3 regions of the Micromonospora sp. CA-248212 genome follow, and region 1 is predicted to be linked to each of the others. Evidence: predicted binding sites of a transcription regulator. Region 1 holds the regulator's gene; each other region holds the start of a gene.
The links. The regulator HrcA, encoded in region 1, represses chaperone genes, less so after heat shock. The targets are predictions, from matches to a motif close to GGTTNGCACNCTCNNNNNGAGNGTGCNAACC.

Region 1 (6,225 bases):
GTCCTTCCAGATGGTGAGACCGTCCCCGGCGACGGATCGTTGCCCGCCACCGCCACCACGGCGGTCGGCGCGCGCGGCTTCGGCGTGTACGTCCACGTCCCGTTCTGCGCCAGTCGCTGCGGCTACTGCGACTTCAACACGTACACGGCCGCCGAGCTGGGTGGGGGCGCGAGCCGCGAGGCGTACGCCGACACCGTGCTGGCCGAGCTGGCGCTCGCCGCCCGGGTGCTCGGCGACAACCCGCCACCCCGCGTCGACACCGTCTTCGTCGGTGGCGGCACGCCCACCCTGCTCCCCGCCGACGACCTGGCCCGCATCCTCGAGGGCATCGACCGCACCTGGGGGCTCGCCGCCGACGCCGAGGTGACCACCGAGGCGAATCCGGAGTCGGTCACACCGGAGTCGCTGAAGCTCCTGCGCACGGCCGGCTACACCCGGATCTCGCTGGGCATGCAGTCCGCGTCGCCCGGTGTGCTGGCGATCCTGGACCGTAAACACAGCGCCGGCCGGGCCACCGCCGCCGCCCGCGAGGCGCGCGAGGCCGGGTTCGACCACGTCAACCTGGACCTGATCTACGGCACGCCGGGGGAACGGGCCGAGGACTTCGCCGGCACGCTGGAGCAGGTCGTCGACGCCGGGGTCGACCACGTCAGCGCGTACGCCCTCATCGTGGAGGACGGCACCCGGCTCGCCGCGCGGATGAAGCGCGGCGAGGTGCCGTACCCCAGTGACGACGTGGCGGCGGACCGCTACCTGGCCGCGGAGGCCGCCCTCGACGCGGCCGGCCTCTCCTGGTACGAGGTGTCCAACTGGGCGCGCGCCGACGAGGCCCGGTGCCGGCACAACCTGCTCTACTGGACCGGCGCCGACTGGTGGGGCCTGGGCCCGGGCGCGCACAGCCACGTCGGCGGGGTGCGCTGGTGGAACGTGAAGCACCCCACCACGTACGCCCAGCGGCTGGCGGCCGGCGCGTCACCCGGCCTGGCCCGCGAGGTGCTGACCACGGACGAGGCGCACATGGAGGACGTGATGCTCCGGCTGCGGCTCGCCAGCGGACTGCCGCTGGGGGTGCTCGACGACGCCGGCCGGGCCGGTGCCGCGCGGGCCCTCGCCGACGGTCTGCTGGACGCCGAGAGGTACGCCGCCGGACGGGCGGTCCTCACCCTGCGCGGCCGGCTGCTCGCCGACGCGGTCGTGCGGGACCTGCTGCCCTGAGCCGGACGCCCGCCCGGCCGGCGGCGGTGTGCCGGACCGGCCGGGGGAGCGGCCGGCCCGGATCACTTGATGAGGTTGGCGGAGAGCGGGTAGCGGTAGAGCTGCCCCTCGTTGGCCTTGATGCCGGCGAGGATGCCGCACACGGCTCCGAGCACGACGGCCGCCACGACGCCGATGAAGCCGATGAAGATGCAGGACAGCACCCAGCCGACCAGGCCGACGATCGACCAGACGAGCTGGAAGTTGAGCGCCGACACGGCGTGCGCCCGGACGGTCGGGGACTGGCTGCCCCGGGCCAGCAACGCCACCAGCGGGGCGATCCAGCCGAGCACGCCCGCGCTGATGATCATCCCGGCCGCGCCGCCGAAGTGGGCGACGAGCGCCCAGGTCTTGTCCTCGTTGTTGGCGTAACCGCCGCCGGGGCCGCCGTACGCGCCGCCGGTCGGATACCCGCCAGTCGTGCCACCCGGCGGGGGGTAACCCCCTGGTGGGGGGTAGCCGCCCGGCGGAGGGTAGCCGCCCGACGGCGGTTGGTCACCGGTGGGCGACGGATAGCCACCGGCTGGGGGATAGCCGCCCGGGCCGGGCGCCCCGGACAGTGGTGCGGTGGGCGGCTCGGCCGACGAGGACGAGCCGGGGAGATTCGGCTCCGGCGGGTAGTTGCCGGGGTCTCCCGCGCCGGGAGGGCGAGGTGGTTCAGTCATGGTTGTCACGGTAGGTGCCGTGAGCAACGCCGCACCAGAGCGACATCGCCCTGTCGTCCGGGCCGATCGGCCCGCGGGATGTCACGGGCCGTCGTTGATCATCGCGTCGGCGGGCACGCCGACGTAGACTGGCACTCGTTACAGTCGAGTGCCAGGACGGTCCGTCGGCCCGGGTGGGCCGGCGGCCGACGTGCGACAGGAGGTGCGGAGGATGGGTCTGGACGACCGGAAGCTCGCCGTGCTCCGCGCCATCGTCGAGGACTACGTCTCGACCCAGGAGCCGGTCGGCAGCAAGGCGCTGGTCGAGCGGCACCAGCTCGGGGTCTCCCCGGCGACGGTCCGCAACGACATGGCCGTGCTGGAGGAGGAGGGCTACATCCGGCAGCCGCACACCAGCGCCGGCCGGGTGCCCACCGACCGTGGCTACCGGCTCTTCGTCGACCGGCTGTCCCGGGTCAAGCCGCTCAGTCCGGCCGAACGCCGGGCCATCGAGCGCTTCCTCGTCGGGGCCGTCGACCTCGACGACGTGGTCCACCGCACCGTACGGCTGCTCGCCCAGTTGACCCGGCAGGTGGCCGTGGTGCAGTACCCGAGCCTCGCCCGCTCCTCGGTCCGCCACCTGGAGCTGGTGCCGATCTCCACCACCCGGCTGATGCTCGTGATGATCGCGGACACCGGCCGGGTGGAGCAGCGGCTGGTGGAGCTGCCCGGACCGGTGCCCGCCGACGACGTCACCGACCTGCGTCGCCTGGTCAACGAGAAACTCGCCGGTGAGCGCATGTCGGACACCCCACCGCTGGTGCAGGCGCTGGTGGAAGAGGCGCCGGTGCAGCTGCGCCCGGCCATGACCACGCTCTCCACCGTCCTGCTGGAGACGCTCGTCGAGCGGCACGAGGAACGCATCGCCCTGGCCGGCACCGCCAACCTGACCCGGGGTGGTCTGCTCGACTTCCAGGGTTCGCTGCGGCCCATCCTGGAGGCGTTGGAGGAGGAGGTCGTGCTCCTCAAGCTCATCGGCGAGACCGAGCCCAGCACGACCCGGGTGCTGATCGGCGACGAGAACGAGTTCGACAACCTGCGTGCCGCCTCGGTGGTCAGCACCGGGTACGGCCCGGGGGCCACCATCGTGGGCGGCCTGGGGGTGCTGGGGCCCACCCGGATGGACTACCCCGGCAATATCGCCATGGTGCGCGCCGTGGCACGCTACGTGGGCGAGCTGCTGGCCCAGAACTGACCAGTCAGGGCCGACGGCCGGCTGCGGCCGCCGGTCGGCGCAACGCGAGACGAACATGAGGACACGGAACGCAGTGGCCAGGGACTACTACGGCATCCTCGGTGTCAGCCGGGAAGCCTCCGATGACGAGATCAAGCGTGCCTACCGCAAGCTGGCACGCCAGTTCCACCCGGACGTCAATCCGGACCCGGAGGCCCAGGAGAAGTTCAAGGACATCAACGCCGCGTACGAGGTCCTCTCGGACGACCGGAAGCGGCAGATCGTCGACCTGGGTGGCGACCCGCTCGCCCCCGGCGGCGGGGGCGCGGGCGGCCCGGGTGGTCCGGGGGGAGCCGGCCCGTTCGTCGGTTTCCAGGACATCATGGACGCGTTCTTCGGTGGCGCCGCGGGCGGCGCCGGCCGCGGGCCGCGTCCACGGACCCGTCCGGGCGCGGACGCGATCCTGCGCCTCGAACTGGACCTGCACGAGACGGCGTTCGGCGTGGAGGCCCCGATCACCGTGGACACCGCCGTGCTCTGCACCACCTGCTCGGGCGCCGGCACCGCGGCCGGTACCCACCTGGCCACCTGCGAGGCGTGCGCCGGCCGGGGCGAGGTGCAGTCCGTGCAGCGCACCTTCCTCGGCCAGGTGGTCTCGGCCCGGCCGTGCACCGTCTGCCAGGGCTACGGCACCACCATCCCGCACCCCTGCCCGACCTGCGCCGGCGACGGCCGGGTACGCACCCGCCGATCGCTCACCGTCAAGATCCCGGCCGGCGTCGAGGACGGCATGCGGATCCGGCTGGCCCAGCAGGGTGAGGTGGGCCCGGGCGGTGGCACCGCCGGCGACCTCTACGTGGAGATCCACGAGCGTCCGCACGACGTCTACTCCCGCAAGGGTGACGACCTGCACTGCCGCGTCACCGTGCCGATGACCGCCGCCGCGCTGGGCACCCGGCTCACCATCAAGACGCTGGACAGCGAGGAGACCGTCGACGTCAAGGCCGGCACCCAGCCGGCCAGCACGCTGCGACTGCGCGCCCGGGGCGTACCGCACCTGCGCGGCACCGGCCGGGGCGACCTCTACGTGCACCTGGACGTCCGGACGCCCACCAAGCTCGACCCCGACCAGGAGAAGATGCTGCGCGACTTCGCCAAGACCCGGGGCGAGGAGGTCGCCGAGCTGACCAAGCAGGGCGGCTTCTTCTCCCGGATGCGCGACGCGTTCAACGGGCACGCCTGAGGTGTCGGCGCCGCTGTTCCTGGTGGAGGCGCTGCCCACCGGTGACGCGCTGACCCTGGACGGCCCGGAGGGGCACCACGCCGCAACCGTGCAGCGGCTGCGCGTCGGCGAGGAGCTGCTGCTCGCCGACGGTCGGGGCGGCACGGCCGCCGCCGTGGTCACCACCGTCGGCCGGGGCAGCCTGGAGGTCGCGGTCACCTCCCGGGGGTACGCGGACGCGCCCGTACCCCGGATCGTCACCGTGCAGGGCATCGCCAAGGGTGACCGGGGCGAGCTGGCCGTGCAGGCGATGACCGAGGTCGGGGTGGACGAGATCGTGCCCTGGGCGGCGTCGCGCTCGGTGGCCCAGTGGCGCGGCGACCGGGGCGTACGCGCACGCGAGAAATGGGTGGCCACCGCCCGCGAGGCGGCGAAACAGGCCCGCCGGCCCTGGCTGCCCGTCGTGGCCGGCGCGCCGGACGAGTCCACCGCCACGGTCGCCCGCCGGATCGCCGGCGCCGCCGCCGGGTTCGTCCTGCACGAGGAGGCCGACGAGCCGCTGACCGGCGTCGACCTGCCGTCGGCCGGGGAGATCGTCCTGGTGGTCGGCCCCGAGGGCGGCATCGACCGGGCCGAACTGACGGCCTTCCGTGAGGCCGGTGGCCGGCCGGTACGCCTCGGGCCGGAGGTGCTGCGTACCTCCACGGCCGGCGTGGCCGCGCTCAGCGTGCTCGCCACCCGCCTCGGCCGCTGGTAGTCGCCCACCCCCGACTCGCCGCCACCCTGCCGCCGCTGGCTTCGGCCGCCACCCTGCCGCCGCTGGCTTCGGCCGCCACCCTGCCGCCGCTGGCTTCGGCCGCCACCCTGCCGCCGCTGGCTTCGGCCGCCACCCTGCCGCCGCTGGCTTCGGCCGCCACCCTGCCGCCGCTGGCTTCGGCCGCCAGCCTGGGCCCGCGTTCGCTTCGGCCGCTGGTGCCTGCGGCTCGCGGGCCGGTGATGCGGGCGGATCGGAGCCGCGCACTCCATTGAGCGTGATGCCTGTCAGTCATCAAGATGACTGACAGGCATCACGCTCACAGTGTTGTCCGCCGTCCGCCCGCAGGAGGCGCAGCGCACCGCCGGTCGGTCGGTGAACGCCGCGCCGAGCGTGAATCGCGAGGTCAGCTGCGTAGGTACGAAGCGCCGTTGAGGTCGACGATCGTGCCGGAGGCCCACTCGGCCTCGGGCGAGGCCAGCCAGTGCACCGCTGCCGCGATCTCCTCCGGCCGGGCCACCCGGTCGAACGGGCTCTGCGCCCGGATCGCCGCGCCCCGCTCGCCGCGCAGGTGCTCGGTCGTCATGTCGGTCGCCACGAAACCCGGCGCCACCGTGGCGACCGTGATGCCGTACGGCGCGAGCGCCACGGCGAGGGACTGACCGAGCGCGTTCAGCCCCGCCTTGCTGGCGCCGTACGCCGGCTGCTCCGGCTCGCCCCGGAACGCGCCCCGGGAGGACACGTTGACGATCCGGCCACCCCGCTGGCGCAGGTGCTGGGCGGCGCACCAGATCACGTTCCCCGCACCGGTCAGGTTGGTCTCCAGCACCTGCCGCCAGCGCGCCTGCCACTCCTCGTACGAGGTGCCGAAGACCGGGTGCGGGACGTCCCGGTCGCCGTACGTGCCGGCGTTGTTGACCAGCACGTCCAGGCCACCGAGCTGATCGGCGGCCCGGTCGACCATGGTGCGGACCGCGGCCGGGTCGGTGAGGTCGGCGCGGACCACCACGTGCCCCGACCCGGGCAGCCCGGCGCGAAGTTCCTCGGCCGCCTCGGCGGAGTCGCGGTGGTGGATGGCCACCCGGTCCCCACTGGCGGCGAACGCCTCCACCACCGC
Region 2 (6,225 bases), 950 kb from region 1:
GAGAAGGGCGCGCTGACCGCCGGGGTCTACTCGACCGACGAGGCGGTGCTGGACGCCGCCGAGGCGGTCGCGGTCGAGGTCGGTGTGCACCTGTCCGCCAACCTCACCGGCGGTGTCTTCGTGAACCAGTCGGCGGCCTTCTCCGACTTCCACGGCAGCGGCGCCAACGCGGCGGCCAACTCCGCCCTGACCGACGGCGCCTACGTGGCCAACCGGTTCCGGATCGTGCAGTCCCGCCGCCACGCCTGACCTCTCGTGGTGATCAAGAGGTTCGCGTCAGAAATCACGCTGTTCTTGACGCGAACCTCTTGATCACCGGGGTCGGTGGGGGGAGGGGGGGTTAGGCTGTTCGGCGCATTTGTAGTTCGGTTAGGGCGGGGATGGTGGGGTGGGGGACCCGTACGCCGGTGTCCTTGAAGCCGAGGCGCTGGTAGGCCCGGTAGGCGCGGTCGTTGCCGACCACCACCTCCAACATCAGCTCCGGCCGGCCGCAGTCCCGCGACCAGGCGGCCACCCCGTCGATCAGCTCGCCGAGCAGCCCGCTGCCCCGCCAGGCCGGCGTGACGTACACGGCGTAGATCACGGTGAGGCCCGGCTCGTTCGGGGCGGCCGTTCCACCGGCGTGCCCGACTAGCCGGCCGCCCGGATCCGCGACGAACTGCGCGGTGTGCGGACCGGTCGACGTGAACGCCACCCGGGCGGCGAAATCGTCGTGCGGTCGGGCCGCGGCGTCGGCCAGGGTCTCCAGGAAGGCCAACGGCGCGTCGGCGAGCATCTCCAGGCGCAGCGCCCGCATCCGGGCGGCGTCCTGCGGTCGTACCCGGTGGATCCGCGCCTGCCGCAGGGCCGCGGAGCCCGTGTCGGTGCTCATGCCCGCATGCCTACCACAGGGGCGGACGCGCACCGGTGACCCGTGCCGCCAGACCCCCTCCATCCGGTCCAAACGCAACCATCGTCATGAATCCGACGGACCCTCGGATCGCTACGAACTATGCCCGATTTGTGGTCGTGCGCTCCCGTCACTCCTCGTGTAGCGTGCGATTTCGATCACCTCTTTCAACGGTCGCCGTCGATCGCTGAGGTGGTGGTTCGTGGGTGTCCGGCGGTGCCGGACGGCCGGGCAGGCAACGCCGCGCAGAGTGAGGGAAGTGCACCGTGGCACAGGGTTCCGTGAAGTGGTTCAACGCCGAGAAGGGCTACGGCTTCATCGCCGTCGACGGCGGTCAGGACGTGTTCGTCCACTTCTCCGCGATCGAGATGGACGGTTACAAGGCGCTCGACGACGGTCAGCGGGTCGAGTTCGAGATCGCCCAGGGCCAGAAGGGCCCGCAGGCGGAGCACGTCCGCGTCATCGGCTGACCGATCCCGATCTGCTCGCCGGCTGTTGCGCGACCGGCTGGCGAGCCGGGGCTGCGGCGCGGACGCCGGCCCGGGAAGATCGTGAACCGTTCCAGCCGATGCTGAGGAGGGTTCATGACCGACCAGTCGCCGCCACCCGCCACGCCCTCCGGGCCGGGTGAGCCGAGCCGGCCCGACCCGACGTCAGCCGGCGACGGCTCCGGCGCGTCACCAGTTTCGGGCACCCCGCCCGTCCCGGACGCTGGCCTGCCGCACGCGGGCCCGCCGCCGCAGAGCTGGGACCCGGCGCAGGCGTGGGGTCAGCCCGCCGGTCCGCCGCCGGGCTGGGGTCCCGCCCAGGGTGCATGGGGTCAGCCCGGTGGTCCGCCGCCGCAGGGCTGGGCCTTTCCGCCCACCGGCGGCTACCCGCCGGGGGCCGGTCCCTACGGCGGTCAGCCGTGGTATCCGGGGGCGCCGGTCGGCTGGTACCCGCCGGGTTACGGCCTCGACCCGAACGACGCCCTGGTCACTCCGCCCGGTGCCGGTATCGGGGGCTGGTTCGACCGGTTCTGGGGCGCGCTGCGCCGGGGCTGGCGGCAGTTGGTGCCGATCATGCTGCTCACCCAGGTCCTGCCGGCGGCGGTGCTGTCGGTCATCTCGTTCGGTCTGGACCCGTCGCCCACCTGGGCGGCGCAGGCCGAGACGGACCCGTCGGCCGGGCTGCCGGACAACTTCGCCACCAGCCTGTTGACCCTCGTCGTCGTGCTGGTCGGCGGCAGCCTGCTGATCGGCCTGGTGCAGGCGCTGGGCTGGGCCGCGGGCAGTTGGGTGATCACCCAGCAGGCGGCCGGCCGGCCCGCCCGGCTCGACGCGGCGCTGCGGTACGGGCTGCGCCGGGCCGTCGGCCTGTGGGGTTGGACGCTGCTGGTCAGCCTGCTCATCGGCATCGGAGTCTGCTTCTGCGTGCTGCCGGGGATCTACCTGGCGTTCGCGTTGAGCATGGCCGGCCCGGTCTACCTGTTCGAGCGGGACAACCCGATCGGCCGGTCGTTCCGGATGTTCCACGACCGGCTCGGAATGCTGCTCGGCCGGGTGGCCCTGGTGGGCGCGGCGGTGATCATCGGAACCGTGGTGCCCGGCATCCTGGAGTCCGCCGGCACCGGCGCGTTCGGCGAGGATCCGTTCGCGTCCCCGGGCCCCGCGGTCGGGGTGGTGGTGGTCATCGCCGTCACGGCGGTGCTGGCCCTGCCGGCCCACCTCGCCCAGTTGGTCGGTCTGCTGATCACGTACGCCGAGCAACGGGCTCATGAGGGGCCCGTGAACGGGGCCACACTGGCTGCGGAACTCGACTGACCGGGCTCATCGTGCTTGCACTCGGCAGGTGAGAGTGCTAAACAAGTCATTGGCACTCGCATACCGTGAGTGCCAATGGTCGGGACGGTGGGGCCTGGTTGCGCCGGTGTGGAGACACCGGGGCAGCACATGGCCGGTCGTCGCGGGCTATCCGGCCCGGCCGAAGGACGTCGTCGTCGCCAGGTGGCGACGTCCCAAGGTGCGTACACCAGGCGGCCCATCCGGGGCACACATCTCGGGTGGCCCGTGAGTGTCCAGGAGGACAACGCCGTATGGCCAAGATGATCGCGTTCGACGAAGAGGCGCGCCGCGGCCTCGAGCGGGGCATGAACCAGCTCGCCGACGCCGTAAAGGTGACCCTCGGCCCCAAGGGCCGCAACGTCGTGCTCGAGAAGAAGTGGGGTGCCCCCACCATCACCAACGATGGTGTGAGCATCGCCAAGGAGATCGAGCTCGAGGACCCGTACGAGAAGATCGGCGCTGAGCTGGTCAAGGAGGTCGCCAAGAAGACCGACGACGTTGCCGGTGACGGCACGACGACGGCGACCGTCCTGGCCCAGGCCCTGGTTCGCGAGGGCCTGCGCAACGTGGCCGCCGGCGCCAACCCGATGGCCCTGAAGCGGGGCATCGAGGCCGCGGTCGCGAGCGTCTCGGAGGAGCTGTCCAAGCTCGCCAAGGACGTCGAGACCAAGGAGCAGATCGCCTCCACCGCCTCCATCTCCGCTGGCGACAGCACTGTCGGCGAGATCATCGCCGAGGCGATGGACAAGGTCGGCAAGGAAGGCGTCATCACCGTCGAGGAGAGCAACACCTTCGGGCTGGAGCTGGAGCTCACCGAGGGTATGCGCTTCGACAAGGGCTACATCTCGGCCTACTTCATGACCGACCCGGAGCGTATGGAGGCCGTCTTCGACGACCCGTACATCCTGATCGTCAACAGCAAGATCTCGTCGGTGAAGGACCTGCTCCCGATCCTGGAGAAGGTCATGCAGGGCGGCAAGCCGCTGCTGATCATCGCCGAGGACATCGAGGGCGAGGCCCTGGCCACCCTGGTCGTCAACAAGGTCCGGGGCACCTTCAAGTCGGTCGCCGTCAAGGCGCCGGGCTTCGGTGACCGCCGCAAGGCCATGCTGGGCGACATCGCCATCCTCACCGGCGGCCAGGTCATCAGCGAGGAGGTCGGCCTCAAGCTCGACGCCGTCAGCGTCGACATGCTGGGCCACGCCCGCAAGGTCGTCGTCACCAAGGACGAGACCACCATCGTCGACGGTGCCGGTGACGCCGAGCAGATCCAGGGCCGGGTCAACCAGATCCGGGCCGAGATCGACAAGAGCGACTCCGACTACGACCGCGAGAAGCTGCAGGAGCGGCTGGCCAAGCTGGCCGGTGGCGTTGCGGTCATCAAGGTCGGCGCGGCCACCGAGGTCGAGCTGAAGGAGCGCAAGCACCGCATCGAGGACGCCGTTCGCAACGCGAAGGCGGCCGTCGAGGAGGGCATCGTCCCCGGTGGTGGCGTCGCGCTGGTGCAGGCCGGCAAGACCGCCTTCGACAAGCTGGACCTGGTCGGCGACGAGGCGACCGGTGCCAACATCGTCAAGGTCGCGCTGGACGCCCCGCTGCGGCAGATCGCCGTCAACGCCGGCCTCGAGGGCGGCGTCGTGGTGGAGAAGGTCCGTAACCTCGAAGCGGGTCACGGCCTCAACGCCGCCAACGGCGAGTACGTCGACCTGCTGGCCGCGGGCATCATCGACCCGGCCAAGGTGACGCGTTCGGCGCTGCAGAACGCGTCGTCGATCGCCGCGCTGTTCCTCACCACCGAGGCCGTCGTCGCGGACAAGCCGGAGAAGACCCCGGCTGCCCCGGCTGGCCCGGGTGGCGGGGACATGGACTTCTGAGTCCAGTTCCGACACACCGAACGGGGCGGGCCGCTGACGCGGTCCGCCCCGTTCGTCGTCAGGTGGGCAGTGGACGCTGGTTGCGGCGCTTCTGCGCCCGGTCGTACGGCGGCAGCGACCGGATCGGCGCGTCCACCATCTCCTGCGGTTCCTCGGTCGCCGGTCGGCCGTCGGTGCTCATCTCGGCCAGTTGTTCGGCGTCGCCGTAATCCAACCGGTCGAACGGCAGTTGGCCGGGCAGTTCGTCGGCCGGCTTCCAGGTGATCGGCGGGCCGTCCTCGGTCTGGTCGTCATCCGTGGTCATGGCTGCCTCCTCTACCGAAACGGTAGGGGGCGTCGATGCCCGACGCGGACGAATGGGTCAATGTCCCATTTGACCGCTATTCGGCCCCAAGCCGTCGCCGGTACAGGAAGAAGACCCGCTCGATCCGCGCACCCGCGCTGCCCGAGTAGAACGGCACCGGCCCCACCCAGCCGATCTCCGCCCGGTCCAGTCCCGCCGCACGCTGATCCCGCAGGCAGCGTCGCAGCAGCACTCCGCCGATGCCCGAGCCCTCGGCGGCCGGGGCGGTGCCCATCGGCCCGAACCAGCTCGGCCGGGACGATCCGTAGGCGGCGAAGCCCAGCACCTCGCCGGCCCGCTCCGCCAGGTGGCAGCCGGCCCCCTCGCGGCCCACCGATCCGGCCAGCTCACCGTCCCAGGCGCCGCCGAAGGTGGACCGGGCGAACGCGGTCAGCGCCGGCAGGTCAGCGGGCTCGGCCCGCCGTACCGTGATGCCCTGCCCGGCCAGCCGCCGCTCGGCGGCCTCCGTCGACCGCAGCGCCGGGGACTCGTCGTACGACAGGTCCGCCGTCATGTTCCAGGCGGTCCGGTCCTGCTGGTAGCCGAGCGCGAGGGCCGCGCACACCGCCGGCGTGTACCGCACGTCGATGCCCGGCCAGGCGTAGTACGGCGGGTTTCCGGCCAGCAGCACCTCGGTCACGCCGTGCTCGGCGAGCGCCCGCTCGGCCCGGGCGAGCAGCGCGCGGCCCACACCCCGGCGACGCTGCTCCGGCAGTACGGCGACCAGGTCCACGTGCCCGATGCCCGGCTCCGTCGGCGACACCGAGCAGAGCAGCACCCCGACCAGGTCGCCGGCCCGGTACGCCCCCAGCCCGATCACCGTCCGGTCGACGGCGGCCCGCGGCCAGAGGACGTCCACGACGGCGTCCGCCTCGGCGGCGTCCTCGGGCAGGTCGAGGGCCTGCGCGCAGAGCCGCGCCACGGTGGGCGCGAGATCGAGGGCCAGCTCGGTGACGGTGATCTCGGCGTCCATGGGTGCCGACCCTAGATCACCCGCCGCCTCCCGCCCTGCTCACCCCCGGGCGGCGCGGACGGCGGCGTACGCGTCGACCTGCCCGGCGCCGGTGACGTTCGCCGGGGTGCCGCAGGCGTCACTCGGATTGCGTGAGCGGTACGTCGGCTCGGCCGGTGTGGCGGTGTCCCGCAGGATCTGCCGGGTCCGGGTCAGATCGCCGATCAGCGCCGGGTTCGCCGACCACATGAGCGCGACCACTCCCGCCACCTGCGGGGTCGCCATCGACGTGCCGTCCAGCGCCGCGTACCCGCCGCCGGGCATGGCCGAGACGACCCCCACCC
Region 3 (6,225 bases), 590 kb from region 1:
ACCGTCCGCTCGGCGAGCGCCGCCCGCTTGCCGCCGACCGCCGCCGCGAGCGCCTTGAGGTCCAGCTCACCGGTCACCGGTACGACCGCCACGGTGAGGACGCCGTCCACCTCGGTCACCAGCGACTTGAACACCCGCTCCGGCGCCACGCCGAGGGCCGCCGCCACCAGGGCGCCGTAGTTCGGAGCGTCGGGTGCCACCCGGTACGGGTGGGTGCGGTGCGCGATCCCGCGCTTGGCCAGTAGTGCCGTTGCCGGAGTGCCCTGTCCCGCCACGCCCCGAACCTAATCCACCGGCCGGCCGATCAGCACGGTCGGCGCTCCGGCGACCCGGGTCAGCACCAGGCTCGCCGCCTGGTCGCCGGCCAGGCGCAGGTCCCGCCGCAACTGCTCCGGCGTCAGCGCCGAACCCCGCTTGAGGATCTCCACCCGACCCACCCGACGCTCGCGCAGCAATGCCCGCAGGCGCTTGAGCGAGAACGGCAGCACGTCGGTGATCTCCAGACAGCGCGCGTACGGGGTGCGGGTCGGCTGGTCGGCGTAGAGGTACGCGATGCTCGGGTCGGCAAGGGTGGCGTCCAGCTCCGCGGCCAGCTCGGCGACGAGGTGCGCCCGGACCACCGCCGGGTCCGGGTCGTACAGGTAGCGGCGCGGGGGTCCGACCGGCGCCTCCGTGTCGCCCGAGCCGGTGAGCTGGTGGATCTCCCTCCGGTACACGCTGGCGCGGCGGGGCACCTCGGCCAGTTCGCCGCACCAGAGCGCCGCCTCGACCAGGTCGCCGTCCACGCCGACCCACTCCGCCTCCGCGCCAGCCGGGATGAGCGCGTGATCCAGGCCCGGCGCCACCTTCACCACCGTGCGGGGCACCCGCTCGGCGAGGCCGGTGACGAAGTCCCAGGGCGGCGAGTAGGCGCGCGGGTCGAAGATCCGTCGGCCGGTGCCGGTGGCCCGTCGGGCCGGGTCGCAGAAGACGCCGTCCACCCGCGACACGTCGAACGCGGTCGCGTCGCCGCACTCGACCGTGAACAGGTCGGCCAGCCCGGCGGCGGCGGCGTTGGCGGCGGCCATCGCCGCGGTCACCGGGTCGGCCTCGACCCCGTACACCCGGATGCCGGCACGGGCGGCGGCCAGCGCGTCCGCGCCGAGGCCGCACCCGAGATCGGCCAGGGTGCGCACGCCGGCCGCGTGCAGCCGGGCGGCCCGCCGGTCGGCGACCACCCGGCGGGTGGCCTGTTCCAGGCCGGGGCGGGTGAGGAACATCCCGGCGGCGGCCGGGCCGAACTTGCCCACCGCCCGGTGGCGCAGCTCGGCCTGGGTGAGGGCCGCCGCCGCCAGCGTCGGCGGCACCCCGGCCGCGCGGAGCGCCGACGCCGCGGCCAGTGGATCGCCGCCGGCCAGCTCGGCCGCCGCCGTGAGGGCGGCCGACCCCTCGGGGGTACGCAGTGCCGCCAACTGATCGAGATCCACCTGCCCATTCTCCCGACCGAGGGGAAAATACCGCTGGCGGGGCGCGACGCGCTGGCACTCTCCTTGACGGAGTGCTAGCCACGGAATAACCTGCGATTAGCACTCTCACCCTGAGGGTGCCAGCTTCCGGGTCTCGCGACCCGGGTGCGCACGCCAGGCGGACCGGCACCCGCGACGACGGCCCCGCCCGGTGGCATGAGGCAGATTGACGCTGGTCAGCCCCGCTGGCCAGCAACGAAACCAGTACCCCAGGAGGGTATGCCCGTGACTACCGCGACCAAGGTTGCGATCAAGCCGCTCGAGGACCGCATCGTGGTCCAGGCGAACGAGGCTGAGACCACCACGGCGTCGGGCATCGTGATCCCCGACACCGCCAAGGAGAAGCCGCAGGAGGGCACCGTCCTCGCTGTCGGTCCGGGGCGCGTCGACGACAACGGCAACCGGGTTCCGGTTGACGTGCAGGTCGGCGACACCGTCCTCTACTCGAAGTACGGCGGCACCGAGGTCAAGTACGCCGGCGAGGAGTACCTGGTGCTCTCCGCCCGCGACGTCCTCGCGGTCATCGAGAAGTAAGCAACCGATCAGTGTCGCTGCCCCGGTCCGGCTCGCCGGGCCGGGGCAGCGGCGCTTCGAAGGGACATTCATGGCGAAGATCCTCAGCTTCTCGGACGACGCCCGACACCTGCTGGAGCACGGTGTCAACGCCCTCGCTGACGCGGTCAAGGTCACCCTCGGCCCGCGCGGGCGCAACGTCGTCCTGGACAAGAAGTTCGGTGCGCCGACGATCACCAACGATGGCGTGACCATCGCGAAGGAGATCGAGCTCACCAACCCCTACGAGAACCTCGGCGCGCAGCTGGTCAAGGAGGTGGCGACCAAGACCAACGACGTCGCCGGCGACGGGACCACCACCGCGACCGTGCTGGCGCAGGCGATGGTCCGTGAGGGCCTGCGCAACGTGACCGCCGGGACCAACCCGGCCGGCCTCAAGCGGGGCATCGACGCGGCGGCCGCCAAGGTCTCCGAGGCGCTGCTCGGCAAGGCCGTCGAGGTCGCCGGCAAGGAGTCGATCGCGAACGTGGCGACGATCTCCGCGCAGGACGCCACCATCGGCGAGCTGATCGCCGAGGCGATGGAGCGGGTCGGCCGCGACGGTGTCATCACCGTCGAGGAGGGCTCGATGCTCACCACCGAGCTGGACGTGACCGAGGGTCTCCAGTTCGACAAGGGCTTCATCTCGCCGAACTTCGTCACCGACCTGGAGGGTCAGGAGTCCGTCCTCGAGGACGCGTACATCCTGGTCACCACCCAGAAGATCTCGGCGATCGAGGAGCTGCTGCCGCTGCTGGAGAAGGTCCTGCAGAACAGCAAGCCCCTGCTGATCATCGCCGAGGACGTGGACGGCCAGGCGCTCTCCACCCTGGTGGTCAACTCGCTGCGCAAGACCCTCAAGGTCTGCGCGGTCAAGGCCCCGGGCTTCGGCGACCGGCGCAAGGCCATGCTCCAGGACATCGCGATCTCCACGGGCGCCGAGCTGGTCGCCCCGGAGCTGGGCTACAAGCTCGACCAGGTCGGCCTGGAGGTGCTCGGCACCGCCCGGCGCGTCGTGGTCGACAAGGAGAACACCACGATCGTCGACGGCGGCGGCCAGAAGACCGAGGTCGACGACCGGGTGGCCCAGATCCGCAAGGAGATCGAGGCCTCCGACTCCGACTGGGACCGGGAGAAGCTGGCCGAGCGGCTGGCCAAGCTCTCCGGCGGCATCGCCGTGATCAAGGTGGGTGCGGCGACCGAGGTCGAGATGAAGGAGCGCAAGCACCGCATCGAGGACGCCATCGCGGCGACCAAGGCCGCGGTCGAGGAGGGCACCGTGCCCGGCGGCGGCGCCGCCCTGGTGCAGATCCTCCCCGTGCTCGACGACGACCTGGGCTTCACCGGCGAGGAGAAGGTCGGCGTCTCGATCGTGCGCAAGGCGCTGGTCGAGCCGCTGCGCTGGATCGCGCAGAACGCCGGCCACGACGGCTACGTCGTGACCCAGAAGGTCGCCGGCATGCAGTGGGGCAACGGCCTCGACGCGGCCACCGGCGAGTACGGCGACCTGGTCAAGTCCGGCATCATCGACCCGGTGAAGGTGACCCGCAACGCCGTCACCAACGCCGCGTCGATCGCCGGCCTGCTACTCACCACGGAGAGCCTCGTGGTGGAGAAGCCGGAGCAGCCCGAGCCGGCCGCCGCCGGTGGCGGGCACGGCCACGGCCACGGCCACCAGCACGGCCCGGGCTTCTGACCCGGTAGCGACACCCGTTCCGGGGCACACCGCCGTACGGCGGTGTGCCCCGGTTTCGTCGGGCGAGCATTACCAAGCGATGACGTCGTTGGCGATCGGCCGAGATGATCGCGCACACTGGGCCGATGAGCACGACGTCGCGGCGGTACGCCGCGCTGGCCGGAGTCACCGCCGCCGCCGTCGCGATCGGCACCGCGGAGCCGGTGGCGGTGCTGACCGGCCCCCGGTCGGCGCCACTGGTCGCGGTCGGCGGGGTGGTCGTCGACGCCGTTCCCGAGCCGATCAAGCAGTTCGCCATCGACGTCTTCGGCACCGCCGACAAGATCGCCCTGCTGACCGGAACGGCCCTGCTGCTGGGTGGGTTCGCGGCCCTGTTCGGAATGCTGGCGATCCGGCGGCTGGCCCTGGGCCTGGCCGGTATCGCGGCGTTCGGCGCCGTCGGTGTGGCCGCCGCGCTGACCCGCCCCGGCGCGGACGTCTTCGACGCGCTGCCGTCGCTGGTCGGCGGCGGGCTCGGCGCCCTGGTGCTCTGGCTGTTCATCGCCGGCCCGTTCGAGCTGGAACCCTGGCCGTGGGACCCACCCACGCCGGTGACGCCGGCCGCGCCGGTCGAGGGTGTCGACCCGGAGTCGCGCCGACGGTTCCTCACCGGCACCGGAGTGCTGCTCGGTACGGCGGCCGTGGCCGGTCTCGGCGGCCGTTGGCTGGCCGGGCGGCGGGGCGTCTCGGCCGCCCGGGACGCGATCCGGCTCCCCGCCCCGGCCGTCCCCGCGCCGGCCGTGCCCGCGGGAGCGGACCTGTCCCTGGCCCAGCTCGCGCCGTACGTCACCCCGAACTCCGGGTTCTACCGGATCGACACCGCCCTGGTGGTGCCGCAGGTGAACCCGGACACCTGGCGGCTGCGCATTCACGGCCGGGTGGGTACCGAGCGCACCTACAGCTACGCGGACCTGCTGGCCCGGCCGCTGGTCGAGCGGTACGTCACGCTGGCCTGCGTCTCCAACGAGGTCGGCGGGGACCTGATCGGCAACGCGCGCTGGCTCGGCGTACCGCTGCGGGAACTGCTGGACGAGGCCCAGCCGGACGAGGACGCCGACCAGGTCGTCGGCCGGTCGGTCGACGGCTGGACCTGCGGCACCCCCACCGCCGCCCTGCGCGACGGGCGGGACGCGCTGCTGGCGATCGGCATGAACGGCGAACCGCTGCCGGTCCAGCACGGCTTCCCGGTGCGGATGGTGGTGCCCGGTCTCTACGGCTACGTGTCGGCCTGCAAGTGGGTGACCGAGCTGGAGTTGACGCGCTTCGCCGACTTCGACGCGTACTGGGTGCCACGCGGTTGGTCGGCCCAGGGGCCGATCAAGACCCAGTCGCGGATCGACGCGCCACGACGGCGCAACAAGCTGACCGCCGGCCCGGTGACGGTGGCCGGTGTGGCCTGGGCGCAGCACCGGGGCATCAGCCGGGTCGAGGTACGCGTCGACGACGGCCCCTGGCAGGAGGCGGCGCTGGCCCCGACGGTGTCGGTGGACACCTGGGTCCAGTGGTCCTGGCGCTGGGACGCCACGCCGGGCGAGCACCGCCTTCAGGTCCGGGCCACGGACGCGACCGGCGAGACCCAGACCGAGCGCACCCAGAGCGTCGCCCCCGACGGCGCCACCGGCTGGCACACCGTCCCGGTAAACGTCCACTAACCCCACCCACCCCCACCCCTCGGCCCGGTGATCATGAGGTTGTTGCCACCCTGACGGCGTGTCGGGGGCAACAACTTCATGATCACCGGGGTCGGGGTTGGGTGGGGTGGGTACGCGGGAACCGCGCTCCCGCTGGGCGGGGGCGCGGTTCGCGGTGTCGGGGTGGTGTGTGGGGTCAGGCGACGTTGCGCTGGGCGGGGACCGTCGACTTGTGCGGGCGACCCAGGCGCGCCTCCAGGCGGGCCACGTCGACCCGGATCTGCCGGCGGTCCGCCAGGTCCTCCCAGCCGACGGCGAGCAGGCGCAGCCGCTCCGACTCGCTGAAGCCGCCCCACACGCCGTACGGCTCGCGGACCGACAGCGCGTGTGCGGCGCACTCGGCGCGGACCGGGCAGGCGCGGCAGACCGACTTGGCCGAGGACTCCCGCCGCAGCCGCGAGGATCCGCGCTCCCCGTCCGGGTGGAAGAACTGCGCGCTGTCCCGGCCCCGGCAGGCACCGAGCCGCTGCCAGTCCCAGAGGTCGACGATGGGTCCGGGCAGTCTACGTACGTTCGACATCAGCACCCCTCCTCCCGCGCGGCACCGCGAGAATGCTTGTGGCCGGCTTCCGGGCGGCGGGCCGCGCAGGCGCACCGTTCCCGGCCTGGACCCCCCGGTACCCGGGTCGTTGCCGGCTCACACTTCTGTGATCGAAAACCCCCGACAACTTGCGGCTTTTGCCCCATCTGTCGGAAAAGTTCAGATGATTGCCGGGAACCTCCTCCCCAGCCGACCTCGTCA

Region 2: groL (chaperonin GroEL) is a predicted target of HrcA. The motif match lies at 2,739-2,769, and genes of this name have one in related genera.
Region 3: groES (co-chaperone GroES) is a predicted target of HrcA. The motif match lies at 1,561-1,591, and genes of this name have one in related genera.

What each region holds. Positions count from the first base shown of each region.
Region 1 covers NZ_CP192023.1:5,801,300-5,807,524, reverse strand. Annotated here, with positions in the region: gene hemW (radical SAM family heme chaperone HemW) at 1-1,215, shown strand, start outside; gene ACQP03_RS27235 (DUF4870 domain-containing protein) at 1,278-1,919, opposite strand; gene hrcA (heat-inducible transcriptional repressor HrcA) at 2,131-3,153, shown strand; gene dnaJ (molecular chaperone DnaJ) at 3,227-4,375, shown strand; gene ACQP03_RS27220 (16S rRNA (uracil(1498)-N(3))-methyltransferase) at 4,377-5,111, shown strand; gene ACQP03_RS27215 (SDR family NAD(P)-dependent oxidoreductase) at 5,515-6,225, opposite strand, start outside.
Region 2 covers NZ_CP192023.1:6,749,956-6,756,180, reverse strand. Annotated here, with positions in the region: gene paaN (phenylacetic acid degradation protein PaaN) at 1-249, shown strand, start outside; gene ACQP03_RS31790 (N-acetyltransferase family protein) at 341-871, opposite strand; gene ACQP03_RS31785 (cold-shock protein) at 1,156-1,359, shown strand; gene ACQP03_RS31780 (hypothetical protein) at 1,474-2,691, shown strand; gene groL (chaperonin GroEL) at 2,964-4,586, shown strand; gene ACQP03_RS31770 (hypothetical protein) at 4,645-4,890, opposite strand; gene ACQP03_RS31765 (GNAT family N-acetyltransferase) at 4,967-5,902, opposite strand; gene ACQP03_RS31760 (S8 family serine peptidase) at 5,942-6,225, opposite strand, start outside.
Region 3 covers NZ_CP192023.1:6,395,163-6,401,387, reverse strand. Annotated here, with positions in the region: gene ybaK (Cys-tRNA(Pro) deacylase) at 1-275, opposite strand, end outside; gene ACQP03_RS30055 (THUMP-like domain-containing protein) at 285-1,466, opposite strand; gene groES (co-chaperone GroES) at 1,725-2,039, shown strand; gene groL (chaperonin GroEL) at 2,110-3,753, shown strand; gene ACQP03_RS30040 (molybdopterin-dependent oxidoreductase) at 3,879-5,444, shown strand; gene ACQP03_RS30035 (WhiB family transcriptional regulator) at 5,620-6,003, opposite strand.